Regions from separate parts of the Methylobacterium sp. WL1 genome, predicted to be linked through region 2. Evidence: riboswitches for the same ligand, from Rfam matches in the RefSeq annotation. Region 2 holds a riboswitch; the other holds the start of a gene.
The links. Region 2 has a riboswitch for cobalamin ahead of FVA80_RS08255 (TonB-dependent receptor). Riboswitches for the same ligand answer to the same signal wherever they lie in the genome.
Positions count from the first base shown of each region.

Region 1: it holds a riboswitch for cobalamin, as region 2 does, so the genes downstream of both, FVA80_RS18390 (TonB-dependent siderophore receptor) here and FVA80_RS08255 (TonB-dependent receptor) in region 2, are expected to answer to the same signal.

Region 1 covers NZ_CP042823.1:3,790,927-3,798,521, forward strand. Annotated here, with positions in the region: gene FVA80_RS30600 (hypothetical protein) at 1-83, shown strand, start outside; gene FVA80_RS18380 (hypothetical protein) at 80-325, shown strand; gene FVA80_RS18385 (hypothetical protein) at 488-862, shown strand; cobalamin riboswitch at 1,465-1,674, shown strand; gene FVA80_RS18390 (TonB-dependent siderophore receptor) at 1,785-3,986, shown strand; gene FVA80_RS18395 (ABC transporter substrate-binding protein) at 4,036-5,064, shown strand; gene FVA80_RS18400 (iron chelate uptake ABC transporter family permease subunit) at 5,130-6,101, shown strand; gene FVA80_RS18405 (ABC transporter ATP-binding protein) at 6,098-6,862, shown strand; gene FVA80_RS18410 (class I SAM-dependent methyltransferase) at 6,884-7,595, shown strand, end outside.
Region 2 covers NZ_CP042823.1:1,661,997-1,669,591, reverse strand. Annotated here, with positions in the region: gene FVA80_RS30370 (hypothetical protein) at 83-292, opposite strand; gene FVA80_RS30365 (flagellar hook-length control protein FliK) at 380-877, shown strand; partial or broken gene FVA80_RS08270 (lytic transglycosylase domain-containing protein) at 837-1,383, shown strand; gene FVA80_RS08265 (hypothetical protein) at 1,740-2,045, opposite strand; gene FVA80_RS08260 (cell wall hydrolase) at 2,548-3,138, opposite strand; cobalamin riboswitch at 3,556-3,754, shown strand; gene FVA80_RS08255 (TonB-dependent receptor) at 3,994-6,018, shown strand; gene FVA80_RS08250 (multidrug efflux SMR transporter) at 6,066-6,392, opposite strand; gene FVA80_RS08245 (serine hydrolase) at 6,722-7,595, shown strand, end outside.

The DNA.
Region 1 (7,595 bases), 2.1 Mb from region 2:
CTCCCCTGGGCGAGTACGCCGACCTCGATGCGGCCGCCGCGGCGGCCGCAACTCGCGTCGCCCTGGAGCCCGTCGCGGCATGACCAGGAACGACACCAACACCGAGCTGCTGATCCGCCTCATCCAGCGCGTGCCAATGCTGGCAATCGATGTGAAGGCTGCCGAGGCTGAAGGCGACCTCCCTGCCACCGCCTACCAGAGAGCCGTCACAGAGTGTCAGCGAGAGGCAACAGCGCCCGTCGCAAAGATCCGGGAGGTAGCCCACCCCGAGACCGTCGTGTCGCTCCTGACGCCTACGCGCGGGCCGCTGCAGCCGCCGACATGATGCGGACCACGCTGGAGCCCGTGTCAGCTTGATCGCCCGCTCTGATTACCAAGGGAGGGGGGAGGCAAAAGTCCGGGCCGCGAGGGCTTCTGACCGCACTGGGTCGCATTCGCAGATTTAATTTCCTCAAGGCCGATTTCGCAATTCAAGTTGGAGGCAAAAATGGCCGGTCAGCACGGCGGAAGACGCCCTGGCGCAGGGCGGAAATCGGGGCCTGTAATTGGTCCAGATTCGATCATTGCTCTGGTCGACGTGCTCAGCCGGCTGCCTTGCGGAGAAGCGGGCCGGCGAAGGCGGTGTGCGACGGCGCTTGCGGCATACGGGGCCAGCAATGAGGAGATCGCCGCGGCCCTGGCGATCGAGTCCGCCGACTTGGCGGAACTCGTCGGCGCTGACATCGATATTGGCCGCATCGTCCTGCGAGCGAATATCCGGCACGAAATTATGCGCGCCGGGCTCGGCCAGGGCCGGACCTTTTCCGTGGCAGCGGCCAAAACGGCGTTGCGCTGGCTCGCACCGCCGGAAGCAAGGCGCTGACGATGCGCCCGTTCGACGTGCTGCGGATGACGAAGGGCGACTGCAAGCTAGCACTCCGGCAAGCCGCGCAACGCCAGCTTGTCGCCTTCGCTCTTCTGGAGGCGAACCCGCGCCTCCCCGACCGTGATACCGCCGCGGCGGGGATCCCCGCAGCATGCTTTGGCAGACTACCCTGCGCCGGCTTGTCGAGTTCGCCCGCCGCGAGCGTGCCGACCTGATTGGTAAAGCCGTCCTCCTCGCCCAAGCCTCACCATCGTAGGGTCTACCGCGACCATACTCGGCGTTTCGGAAGGTCTGCTTGGCGGAGGTTTAATCGCCTCCGGATGACCGAAGGTGGCCGAAAGCTGCCGGTCCGCTTCGGAGACGTTCCGCCGGATAAGCGGCCCTCCACCGACCCAAACTCACCGTACACATCCGCTGGCCCACTTCTTTCTAAGCGGACGTTCATCGTCGGATTGAGCAGGTGGCAACACCCTTTCGGAACAGCTGGATCGTGCCGCTGCCGTTGTGTCGTAATAGACACATCCACAGGCACAAACAGCTCACCTACGTCGCGCCCCCAAGCGTGGGTTTCTACTCCGTTGACTTGTCGTCTCAAAAAGTGCCGGTGGAGCTGTCAAGGTTCTCACGGTCCCGTGATCGTGAGCTAAGAGGGAATTCGGTGAAGCCTGCAAGGGCGAGACCGGAGCTGCCCCCGCAACTGTGAGCGGTGAGCCGCTGCCGAACATGACCACTGGCATCTAGTGCTGGGAAGGTCAGGCAGAGGTGACGACCCGTGAGCCAGGAGACCTGCCTTGGCGGTTGTTTTGGTCTCGCGGGCGGGGTGTCCGGTGGGTCGCCGTTCGACGCGGGTCCATCAGACCTTCATCGCGCACGCGCGCTCCATCGACATGCGGCCCCGGCAAGCGGTGGGGCTCGCCCGATGGTCTTCGTTCTCCAGTTTCCTCGTCGGCGACATCGCCGCCTCTCGCGCCTCCTTCGTGGGAGTACGATCCTCGCGGCAGGCCTTCTGACATCCGAGGTGCAAGCCAAGGACGCGGCGGTCGCCCTGGACACGCTCTCGGTCGAGGCGAACGCGGGCGGACCCGCCCGCCCGGACGTCCTCGGTCGCTCCGTCGATGCGATCAGCCTGATCGGACCAACACCGGGCTTCCGCTCCGACCGTGCGGTATCGAGCACCAAGACCAATACGCGCCAGCTCGACGTCCCGCAGGTGGTCACGGTCGTGCCGCGCGAGCTCATCACCGACATCAACGCCACCCGCGTCGACCGCGCCTTCGACTACGTGCCGGGGCTGACCCAAACGAACAACTTCGGTGGCCTCGGCACATTCGCGTACGCCATCCGCGGCGTGACCACGGCCGAGGTCTACCGCAACGGCCTCGCGGCGAACCGCGGCGGCCCGCCCCCGCTCATCGACACCCAGAACATCGAGCGGATCGAGGTACTCAAGGGGGCGGGCGGCGCCCTGTTCGGTCGCAGCGACCCCGGTGGCCTCGTCAACATCATCACCAAGCAGCCCACCGCCACCCGCTTCGTCGAGATGGGCGGGCTCTGGGGCTCGTTCGAGCAGTTCCGCGGCACCGTCGATGCCGGCGGTGCCCTGAACGACGAGAAGACGCTGCTCTACCGCTTCAACCTCGCGGGCGGGAGCCAGAACAGCTACCGCGATTTCGTCGGCGACGATCGGCTATTCATCGCGCCCGTCCTCAGTTGGCAGGTCACGCCGGACACCAAGCTGACGGTCGAGGCCTCGGTCACCCGCAACAACGTCATCGTCGACCGCGGCGTGGTCGCGGTGAACAAGCAGCTCGGGTTCGTGCCGATCTCCCGCTTCCTCGGCGAGCCCGGACAGGCCACCCGCCAGACCGATGAGGTTCTGCAGGTTCGGCTCGACCACCGCTTCGACGCGGACTGGCAGATGCGGCTCGCGGCGCAGTTCAACACCGGCACCCTCAATGGCGAGAGCGCTGAGGGTCGCGGCCTCCAGGCCAACAACCGTACCGTCATCCGCGACCGCAATTTTCGCGACTACAGCTACGACTCGGCCATCAGCCAAGCCGAGATCGTCGGCCGGTTCAGGACCGGCGACGTCGGCCATACCCTGCTCCTCGGCTTCGACCGCGAGGACTTCGACAATCGGCAGCTCTACCTGCGATCGAACTTCAACACGTTCCCCTACGCGTTAGACATCTACAGCCCTCGCTACGGTCAGCCCCTTCCGCCGCTCACGCGCGCCTCCAACACCCTGGAAAGCGTGACGGACACCGGCTTCTACGCCCAGGACCTGGTCGATCTCGCCCCGCAATGGAAGGCGCTCGCCGGCGTGCGCTTCGACCTGTTCGAGCGATCCTTCAAGCAGCGCGTCGGGAACACGAGCGGCGAGCAGACCCGGGCCGCCGCCTCGCCGCGGGCGGGCCTCGTCTATCAGCCCCTTCCCGAGCTCGCCCTCTACGCCAACGTCAGCACCAGCTTCCGTCCCAACATCGGCACCGACGCGAGCCTCGGGGCCCAGTCGCGGCCGTTCGAGCCGGAGACGGGCCTCGGCTACGAGGCCGGGGTCAAGGTCGAGCTCTACGGCGGCGCCTTGCTGCTGACCGGCGCGGCCTTCCGCATCGACCGCCAGAACGTCCTCACCGCCGATCCCAACAACAGCGGCTTCCAGATCGCGGCCGGGGGCGTGCGCAGTCAGGGCTTCGAGTTCTCCGCTGCGGGCCAGCTCACGCCGGAGCTTCGCATCATCGGCGGATACGCCTTCACGGACGCGTTCATCACCAAGGACAATGTGCTCCCGCTCGGCGCCCCGCTGCTCAACATCCCCGAGCACAGCGGCACCATGCTGGCGGTCTACGAGGTCCAGGCCGGCCCCCTTCGCGGGCTCGGCATCGGCGGCGGCGTACGCGCGGCTGGGGAGCGGGCTGGCGACGCATCCAACTCCGGCTTTAAGCTGCCGACCTACGTCGCCGCCGACGCGCTCGCCTACTACAAGTTCGAGAACTTCCGCTTCGGCATCAACGTGGAGAACGTTTTTGACACCGCCTACTACGTCGGCTCCGTCAGCCAGTTCCGCGTCGATACTGGTTCGCCCCGTCGGATCACGGGTTCACTGCTGGCACGGTTCTGACGAACGCGTGCCGCCGGCGGGAACGCAAATCACCATGGACCAAAGCGCAATGACGTCCCGAGCCGGTACAGGGCTGGCCATGTTCGGGGCGGCCGTGCTGCTCGCATCGGCCGGCGCAGTTCGAGCCGAGCCGACGCGCTACCCTTTCACCCTTGAGAACTGTGGAACGGACATCAACTTCAAGGGGGCGCCCAAGAGGGTCGTATCCGTAGGCCAGACGCAGACGGAGATCCTGTACGCCCTCGGTCTCGCGGACCGCGTCGTCGGCACCGCCGTTTGGTTCGGGCCCGTCGCCAGGCCCTACGAGGCGGCGAACGCACAGGTGCCACGGCTCGCCGACAACACGCCGAGCTTCGAATCCGTGCTTAATCAAACGCCGGACCTCGTGACGGCGATGTTCGCATGGCACATCGGCCCGCACGGGGCCGTGGCCCGGCGCGAGCAGTTCACTGACCTAAGCGTGCCCGTCTACGTGTCGCCGGCCGATTGCGTAGGCAAGGACAACTCCGCTCCGGGCGACGGTGTGCGCACGCTGCCCTTCAGCATGGACCTGGTCTACCGCAACGTCCGCGAGCTTGGACGGATCTTCGACGTCTCGACCCGAGCCGAGACGCTGGCGAGCGAGTTGAAGGCCCGCGAGGACGCGGCCATCGCGTCCATGGCCGACAGCCCGGTACGCGGGATGCCGGTCGTCGTGTGGTTCTCCAGCCGGGACGTCAAAGGCGACGCCTTCCTAGCGGGGGCCAAGGGCGTTCCGGCCTACATCCTCGACAAGCTCGGGGCACGCAACGTGATCACCACGAACGAGGAGTGGCCCCAGGTGAGCTGGGAGAGCATCGCGGTCGCCGATCCCGCCGTCATCGTCCTCGTAAAGATGGACCGCCGCCTGTTCCCGGCCGACGACCTTGCGGTGAAACTCGACTTCCTCAGGACCGACCCGGTCGCACGGCGCCTGACGGCAGTTCGCGAGAACCGCATCGTCGTCATGGATGCCGCTGCGACGCGGCCGGGGCTCGGGACCATCGATGGAATGGTCTCGCTGGCGCGGGAGTTTCGTACGCTCGGGCCTGCCCGGTGAGGGCCGTCGTAGTCACTGGGTCCGCTTGGCTACCTTGGTCCATCGCCGCAGTCGCATCGCTGGCGATGCTCTGCCTGGCCGTCGCCCTGGCGATGACCGTGGGCGAGATGCAGATCCCGCTGGCGGTCGTCATGCGGGCGCTCGGTAACGCGACGCTCGATCTCGGCTATGCGGTCAGCCCAATCCAACAAGGCGTGCTGCTCGACTACCGGCTCAGCCGCGCCCTGTTCGCGGCCTCCTGCGGCGGAGCGCTCGCGGTTTGCGGCGTCATCCTGCAAGCCCTGCTCCGGAACCCCCTCGCCGAACCCTACCTCCTCGGCATCTCGGCCGGGGCCTCCACGGGCGCCGTCGCGGTGATGGTGCTCGGCCTAGGCGGCGCGGCGCTTGGGATCTCGGGCGGCGCGCTCCTTGGCGCAGTCCTGGCAATCCTGACCGTCGCCCTGCTTGCGGCCGGCTCCGGCGGCACCAGCGAGCGTGTGATCCTCTCCGGGGTCGCGGCCGCCCAGATCTTCAACGCCGCGACGGCTACCATCGTGACGACCTTCGCCAGCGCCGAGCAGGCACGCGGCGTGATGTTCTGGCTCCTTGGAAGCCTCGGCGGTGTGCGCTGGCCGGACGTCTGGCTCGCGGCGCCGGTGACGCTCGTGGGGTTCGCGATCTGCCTTGCGCATGCCCGCACCCTCGACGCCTTCACCTTCGGGGAGGATGCCGCGGCCTCGCTCGGCGTGTCCATTCCCCGGGCCCGCCTCGTGCTCTTCGCGACGACGGCCGCGATGACGGCCATCATGGTCAGCATCGCGGGTGCGGTGGGCTTCGTCGGCCTGCTGATCCCGCATGCCGTCCGGCTCGTCGTCGGTCCACGCCATATCCGCCTTCTGCCGGCAGCTCTGGTGACCGGGGCGGCGTTCCTGGTGGTCGCCGACATCCTGTCCCGCACCCTGATCGCGCGTCAGGTCCTGCCGATCGGGGTGGTCACGGCCCTGTTCGGGGCGCCGGCCTTCGCCCTGATCCTTACCCGCGCGCGGCGCCGGGCATGACGATCGCGGCACGGGACGTCCGTTGGAATGCCGGCGGCAGGATGATCGTAGACGGCGTGACGCTGGCGGCGGCGCCGGGGCGGATGCTCGGCGTCGTCGGTCCGAACGGTTCGGGTAAGTCGAGCCTCCTGCGCCTGCTCTGCGGCTTGCGGAACGTAGGAAGCGGCGTTGTGACCCTCGATGGTGGGAACATCCGCGATCTCCCGCGCCGGGCCATTGCCCGGCGCATCGCATCCGTCGAGCAACACGCCGGCACGCAGGAGAACGTGACGGTCGAGGACGTCGTGCGCCTGGGACGGACCCCGTACCGAGGGGCGTTGTCGCCCTGGACGGAGGCCGACGAGGCCGCGTTTGAACGGGCCCTCGCGCAGGTCGGCATGGACCTCCGACGCAACCAACCCTGGGCGACCCTGTCGGGCGGCGAGCGCCAACGGACGCAGATCGCCCGGGCTCTCGCGCAGGAGCCCGGCGAGCTCATCCTCGACGAGCCGACTAACCATCTCGACGTGCGCCATCAGCTCGACGTCCTGTCGCTGGTGCGCAGGCTGGGCATCACCAGTATCGTCGCCCTGCATGACCTGAACCTGGCTGCCTTGTTCTGCGACGAGGTCGCCGTCCTGAACGAAGGCCGTTTGGTTCGCTCCGGGCCGCCTGCGGCGGTCCTGACGGCCGCGTTGATCCAGGAGGTCTTCGGTGTGCGCGCCGAGGTCCACGCCTCGGCATTCAGCGGCCGGCCACACATCGAGTACCGCTTGGACTGAACGACGGGGAGTGCCACGATCATGAGTGCATCCGAGGTCGCCGACGGCGTGACCGCCTACTGGGACGCTCGCGCCCCCCGCTTCGACGGCGCCGCAGCCCATGTCCGCTCGCCGGACGACTGGACGAAGGTCCTTGCGGCGGCGTTTTGCGTCGACGGACCCAAGGACGTCGTCGACCTCGGGACCGGAACGGGTGCGTGCGCGCTCGCCGCGGCTTCCCTCGGCCATCGCGTCCGGGCGTATGACGGCTCGGCACGAATGCTTGCCGTCGCATGCGCGGCCGCCGGCAAGGCAGGGCTCGATATCGAGTTCGTACAGGCGCTCATCACGGACGCCCCGCTCGAACCGGCAAGCGCCGACATCGTCACGATCCGCAACGTGCTCTGGACGCTCGAACGACCAGGTGAGGCGCTACAGGTCGCCCGTCGCACCCTGCGCCCGGGTGGCCGTGTCGTCGTGTCCGATGGGATGTGGTCGGTCGCGCCGGGGGAACGCTCGGACTATGCCGGGGATCTCGCCGCACGGCTTCCGTTCCATGCCGGCCTGCGCGAGGTTGATGCCCAAGACTTGCTAAAAGCGGAAGGATTCACCGAGGTCGTCGCGTGGCAGCACCTGTTTCGCTCTGCGCCCTATCCAGGTGACGTTCCCATGTTCGTGCTTTCCGCGCGACGCGATGATCCGGGCCAGAATTTTCGGAGCAAACCTGACAGAAAAGAGGATGGTCCTATAGCGA
Region 2 (7,595 bases):
CGTGCGGTTCGTTTCAAGCCCAACGTCGCGGGTGGCGCGCCCGCGCCCGAGCCTGCGAGTGCGAAGCCGCCCGGCCCTGATGTCAACGATTCTCGATCCTGCAGGCGCCCTGTCCGCGCTGCTGGCCCTGAATGCCGCAGCGGCGCTGAAGCTTCAGCCGCTGGTCCAGTCGAAGCCGGATCCGCGGCACGACCACGGCATTCGACACGGCCGCCCCCCAGAAGCCGATGGGCGTCGCACCTGCGCAAAGCCAGGTGATCTCCTGGATCGAGCGGGCCGTTCTCGCCTCCATCGGCGAGCATGCGGAGGATGCCGCAGTGTCGGCCGGATCGCGCGACGGAAGCGGGACCGCCACGAGCTTGCCCGCCGAACCCTGCCGATGATCGCGACGGCCATCCGGGAGAAGCTCGAGCGCGCGACCGCGGCCGCCGTGCAAGGCCGGACCCATGCCGATCCGACGGCTGGCGGCGTCCCGGACGGGCCGCTGCGCGTCCTCAAGATCCGGCTTCGGCCGGACGATCTCGGGGTCGTCACCCTGGAGGTGCAGCTCTCCAACGGCCAGTTTTTAACCCATCCGCGCGCCTCGCAGTCGGAGACCGCCACGCTGCTGCGCGAGCATACGGCGATCCATACCGACCTCCTGAGCCACGGCAGCTACCAAGCCGGGGGCATCGTCGGGCAGGCGCGTTCAGCCGAGGCATCGACCGCGTCGGACGGCTCACAATTTCACGCGTCGCCATCGTTCAACGACGGGGCCCGCGCGGGCAACGAGGGCACCAGACAGCAGCAGGACGAGCAGCGCCAAGCGGGCAACAGACGCAAAAGGGAACGGACGGATGAAGTGGTACGTCTTCGTGAGAGCGGCATTTATCTCTAGCGTTGTCACGGCAGTGGCGAATGTCTGCGAGGCCGAGATGGCGCGCGCCTCCGCCCGCTACTGCGTGCCGCTGGGCGTGCTCTACGCCGTCGGCCTGACCGAGGATCAGCAAGCGCGGCTCCCTTCAACCCTACGCCATGAGCTTCGCCGGAACCGCCTATTTCGGAACGGGGCCGCGGGACGTGATCGCTCGCTTCACGGAAGCGCGCAGCAAGGGCATCCGCCCGATCGACCTCGGCTGCATGCAGATCAACCACCTCTATCACGGCGGCAAGCTCGGCTCGGTCGAGGCCATGATCGACCGGCTCGCGAACGTCCAGTACGCCACCCAATTCCTCCAAGAGTTCAAGAAGCGAGAGGGCAGCTGGACGATGGCGGTGGCGCGCTACCATGCCGGGCCGAACAACAATGCGGCGCAGAAACAGTATATCTGCCGGGTGGTCGCCAACATGGTCGCGACCGGATTCAGGCAATGGACCCCGGCGGCGACGCAGTTCTACCGGTGATGCACCCTTCGACCGGGGGCGGCCGCGGGCACGCTCGATCACGGTGGCCGGCGCCGATCCCCTCGAGGCATGCCACGTCCCTTCCGGCTAGGCGGCGAGAGATGCAGACGAGGAACGGTTTCTTCAGTGCCAACAGCGCAGATTACCGACCACTCTATGCGGATGCTGCCTATTGGCCGCTCATACGTTGAGCAAGACGGCAAACGCCACCATCCTTCCGGGGCTGGGAGAGCATGATGAACGACGCACCAGACCCGCCCGACGGCGCGTTCGCCAGGACGCTTCTGCTGTTCGCGGTGACCATCGCGGTCATCGCGGTCTCGGCCTACATCCTGATCCGGATGGATTGAGCGCAGTCAGAGGATCTTGCAGCTTCCGTAGCTCATCTTGATCTCGCCGCGATCCTCCGGATTGAGCTGCGCCTCGACGAAGTTCAGCTTGTTTAGGTCGATCAGAAGAAAATATACGCCGTTCTGGCACTTGATCGCGTTGCGCGGGGTCCGTTCATTCAAGCGCGGCGACGCCACCTGACATTCGTAATAGTCGGACCGCCCGGCGGAGAGGACGGTCAGCAAGCCGCCGCCGGAGACCAACGAGAAGGTCCGCGCCCGGTGCGGCTGAGGCTTTGCACCCTCGGGGCCGGGGGCCGCGTCGAGCCCCACCGAGACGTCCTCCGTACAGGTCATCGGGCGGCGCAACTGAGAGGCTGCCGGTGCGATGCTCAGAATGAGGACCGCACCAGCGAGCGCTACCCTGTGGGCAATCATCGGCGGCAGATCCGTGATTCGTGGGTAGTTCTAACCGACAAGCTAAGGCGTCGCCCGTCGATGTAAATCTCGCCTCCGCGGGTCACGGAGCCAATCAACAGATTTACCGCCGCGCGCGATGTCACTTCATCTGCCATGACCGGTCAAGATGGTGCGATCGACAGCACCGCCTCGTTCTATGCCGGTCGATCCGCGTCCCTGTCGGGAGCCGCGTCCCGATGTATGGCTTGCGGCGGCTTCCGCCGGCCCGCGTGGTCGCGGGCGGCCACGCTCGCAGCGGGATGGACACGCGCTGCGAGCGGGTGGTGCCGGGGCGCAGGCTTGCGGCAAGGGGAGGGACCCGCGCCGGAAGCGCGATCCGGATCCGGCAAGGCCGTTCGGATCGTTGTGCGCAGCGCTAACGCGTCGGCGCAGCCGGGCCGGCCGCGTAGCTCGACACCGTCGGGGGCAGGGCGGCGGGCGCCGGCGTTTCCGCCTTGGCGGCGCGGGAGTTGCGCTTCTCGTAGAAGGCATTGCCGCCGGCTACGGCCACGTAGTGCATGTTCGTGTACGGGAAGTGGTGGCCGGCCGTGTGGAAATACATCGCCTTCCCGACCTTCGGGTGACGCTCGCCCGCCAGCACCGCGTCGGCGGCATCCGCCACCTTTTGGAGGTCGCGGTCCTGCATCGGCTTGGTCAGGACGCCGGGGGCGAACTGCCCGGGCTGCCCGACCACCGCACAGATGCCGCCCGGGAAGATCGCGGCCTCCATCCGGTTCATGACCACGGTGCCGACGGCCAGCAGACCGGATTCGTCGCTGCGGTTCGATTCGAAATACATGGCCCGGCCGAGGCAGTCGCGCTCGGCGTCGGTGACCACCATCGACGGCTTGCGGCCGGGGATCGATCCTGTGGTCAGGGGTGACGCGGTGTTGCACGCACCGAGGCCGCCGGCGAGCGCCAGCGCGACCAGCCCCGAAACGGTCTTGATCCTCTCGCTACCCTGCATGCATCAGCGCTCCGTCCTCCGGCCTCGGGGCAGGGCGATCGCCCTGCCCGGCGTCGCCACTCTCGATCGTTGTACGCGCCAAGCTTGTGTGCACGTTCGCGGCGAGGATGTGGCGGGCCGGCATGCGTGGATCGCCCCGAACGCCGGTCGGCCCGCGCTGGCGGACCACGGACAGCCCTGGAACGCGGCCCCTCGCGGGACGGACCGGAGCCGCAGCGGGAGCCGCAGGTCCGGGCGGAAAAGCTTCGCGATACCATTAGCGTAGCATCGCCCGGAGCCGTCCGGGATCGGAGGGACGAGTCCCCCGGTCGGCGGCCTCGTTCGGCTGGAACGAGAGCCGGCCGAGGGCCCGGTGTCATCCGATAGACACACACGCCGCCAACCGGTGCCGGGACGTTGACGGGACCCAAGCCTTGGCTCGAAGGTGGCCGGGACGGTTCCCTTCGGGGATCAAAAGGGAACGCGGTGAGGGGTCTTCCCCGAATCCGCGGCTGCCCCCGCAACTGTAAGCGGTGAGCCTTCTCGTCACCACGTCACTGGGCCGCCTCGCCCGGGAAGACGACGAGAGGGCGGCGACCCGTGAGCCAGGAGACCTGCCGTCAGTCGTGGTCACACGCGAAACGCGCTGGGCGGGGTGTCCTGGCGGGTGCCGGGACGCCCGCGCGAGCGCGGTCGGCGCGGTCTCGTTCGCGGTGACGTGCCACTGCCGTCGCCCGAGGTCCCGTGTCCCGTCCTGTCCCGCGCTTCACGCTCTCGAAACTGGCCGTGCTGACGGCCCTGGCGCTGCTGCCCCCTGCGGCCTCCGCCCGGGACGGATCCCGGCCGGGCCCGGACACCGAGGCGACGCTCGACGAGATCTCGGTCACCGCAGAGCCTTCCGGGGCCCCGCGGGGCGGTGCCGCCGCGAGTGCGGGCTATGTCGGCGGCGTGACCGGCATCGGCGGCCCGCTCCTGCCCGTGGCTTCCGCCAGCGCGGGGGTGATCACGGGCGCCCAGCTCAACAGCCGGCCGGTGACGCGTCCCGGCGAGGTGCTGGAGGCGGTGCCGGGCCTGATCGTCACCCAGCATAGCGGGGAGGGGAAGGCCAACCAGTTCTTCCTGCGCGGCTTCAACCTCGACCACGGTACCGACATCGCCCTGTTCCTGGACGGCATGCCGCTCAACATGCGCACCCACGCCCACGGGCAGGGCTATGCCGACATCAACTTCCTGATCCCCGAACTCGTCGGCGCGGTGGAGTTCCACAAGGGGCCGTACTTCGTACGCGACGGCGACTTCGCCTCCGCCGGCTCCGTGCGGATCGACTATCTCGACACCGTCCAGAAAAACCTCGCGCTCACCGCCATCGGCAGCTTCGGCTACAAGCGCGCGCTCACCATCGCCTCGACCCCGATCGGGGACGGCAACCTCCTGGTCGCGGCCGACGCACAGGTCTACGACGGTCCGTGGGTGGTCCCGGACGCCCTGCGCAAGATCAGCACCGTCGCCCGCTACAGCCAGGGCACGGCGCTCGACGGATTCTCGGTCACCGGCATGGCCTATGCGGGCCGCTGGACCGCCACCAACCAGATCCCCGAGCGGGCGGTCGCGCAGGGGCTGATCGGCCGCTACGGCACGATCAACCTCACGGATGGCGGCGATACGAGCCGCCTCTCGCTGTCCGGCCGCTTCAGCAGCACCGACGAAACCGGCTTGACCCGGGCCTCGGCCTACGTGATCCGCTCGCAGCTCAACCTGTTCAACGACTTCACCTATTTCCTCAACGATCCGGTCAGCGGCGACCAGTTCCACCAGCTCGACCAGCGCATCATCGGCGGCGGCGAGGCGCTGCACATCTTCCAGGGCGACGTGTTCGGGCGTCCGATGGAGAACGAGGTCGGCGTGCAGACCCGGACCGACAGCATCCGGGTCGGGCTGTTCAACACGACGAACCGGCAATACCGCTCGGGCGTGCTCGACGACCGGGTGCTGGAGACGAGCGGGGCTGTCTATTTCGACAACCGGGTGCGCTGGACCGACTGGCTGCGCACCAGCCTCGGCTTCCGTGCCGACGGCTATGATGCCCGCGTCGCCTCGGACACGCCGGCCAATTCGGGCCGGGCCCGCGACGGCATCGTCAACCCGAAGCTCGGCCTGACCCTCGGACCGTGGTTCGACACCGAGCTCTACGTGAATTACGGCGGCGGCTTCCACTCGAACGACGTGCGCGGGGTGACTGCCACGGTCGATCCGGCAAGCCCCCTGTTCAACATCGGCCGCGCGCCGTTCCTGGTGCCCTCGACCGGCTACGAGGTCGGGCTGCGCAACCGCTCGATCGCCGGGCTGGAGACGAGCCTCGCCTTGTTCCGGCTCGACTTCGCGTCCGAAAACCTGTTCCAGGGCGACACCGGCACCACGGAGCCGAGCCGCCCGACCCGGCGCTTCGGCGTCGAGTGGACGAACCGCTACGCGCTGACGCCGTTCCTGTCGCTGGAGGGCGATCTGACGATCACCAACGCCCGGTTCTCCGATTCCGACCCGGTCGGCACCCGGGTGCCGGAGGCGCCCACCACCATCGCGTCGGCCGGCATCACCTTCGGCGCGCCGCTCGGCTGGTTCGGCTCCCTGCGGTTCCGGTATTTCGGGCCGCGCCCGCTGATCGAGGACAATTCCATCCGCTCGCGCCCGACCGCCCTGTTCAACGGCCGGGTCGGCTACGCCTTCGAGAACGGGGTCAGCGTCTCCCTCGACGTGCTGAACCTGACCAACAGCAAGTCCGACCAGATCACCTACGCCTACGTCTCGCGCCTGCCCGGGGAGCCCGCCGAGGGCCTGACCGACCGCGTGTTCCACCCGGTCGAGCCCACGGCCGTGCGCCTCACCATCGCAGGCCGGTTCTGAGCGCGGCCGATTCTGAGCGCGACCCGGGGGCCCGGAGGGGATCCGGCTCAGTGCTGGCCCTGCCCGGACGCCAGGATGGCCACGCCCACCGCGATGATCGCGATCCCGACCAGCATGGTCGGGCTGATCGCCTCGCCGTACAGCCACGCGCCGCCGAGCGCGGCGCCGATCATGCCGACCCCGGACCAGATCGCGTAGACCACCCCGATCGGCAGCATGTCCATGCTGCTCGACATCAGCCACAGGGCGGTGCCGTAGCCGACCGCCACGATCAGGGTGGGGCCCGGCTTGGTCAGGCCGTCGGCGGCCTTCAGCGCCAGGGTGGCGGTGACCTCCGCGCCGATCGCGAGCCCGAGGATCAGGAAAGGGTTCATCGCGCGGAAGACCTTTTGTGCAGGCGCGGAGCCAGTCTCAAGTGAAAATCGGTTCTTCGGATCGGCAAGGACGATCAGGGGAGGGCGGCGGGTTGCAGTTTGTGCGCGGCAGCCCCCCATAAGGGGCCGCCGACGTTCGGGAGCCCTTGTCCATCGAATCGATGAAGATTTTCGAAGCCTCCGCGCCGGGCACGCGCGGCTGAGCACCGAATTCGACGTCCGACCGAGTTGGCCCTTCGTTAACGCCTCCTCATCATGGTCGCCGCCCGTGCCGAGGCCCCGGTCGACGGCGCCACGGCAGTACCGATCCAGAGCGATACCGATCCACCATGACTGCGTCGCCCGCGATCCCGGAAGCTTCGGCCCGCCCCCGTCCGGGTCGCCGGCGGGGCATGCGCTGGGGTGCGATCGCCGCGGCCGGCGGCGTCGTGGCGGCGGGCTGCGCCTGGACCGCCACCGCACTGATCAACGTCCCGGATCCGGTCACGCTGGCGGCCCTGGCGGTCATCGAGCCGTCCGCGATCGGCCCCTGGTTCCCCAGCCGGGTGGTGCAGGCGCCCGAACGGGCCCGCGACCTGGCATTCCGGCCGAGCCCGATCCTGGAGCGCGTCTCCTGGAAGGGCCGGACGGTTCCGCTCGCGACGATGCTGGCGGAGACGCACACCAACGCCTTCCTGGTGGTGCAGGACGGCGTCCTGATCCACGAATGGCAGCGGCCGGGCACAGGACCGGCGACGCTGTTCCCGTCCTGGTCGGTGGCGAAGTCGATCGTGTCGCTGCTGGTCGGCACCGCGGTGGCGGGCGGCAAGCTCGCGGAGACCGACCGGGTCTCGGCCCTGCTGCCCGAATTGCGCCACGGCGCGGTCTTCGGCCAGATCACCGTGCGCGACCTCCTCGACATGACGAGCGGGATCGCCGTGCCGGAGAACTACGACCCGCAGCATCCGCTGACCGGTACCGCCGGGATGTACCTGACGCGCGACATCACCGCCTTCGTCCGCGACAACGCCCACCTGGCGTTCAAGCCCGGCAGCCAGGGCCGCTACCGCAGCATCGACACCGAGCTGCTCGGCCTGATCCTGGCGCGGGTCGAGGGCAAGCCCCTGGCGGACCTGCTCTCGGAGCGGATCTGGAAGCCGATGGGCGCCCAGTCCGACGCGACCTGGAACCTCGACCGGGCCGGCGGCATCGAGAAGGCGTTCT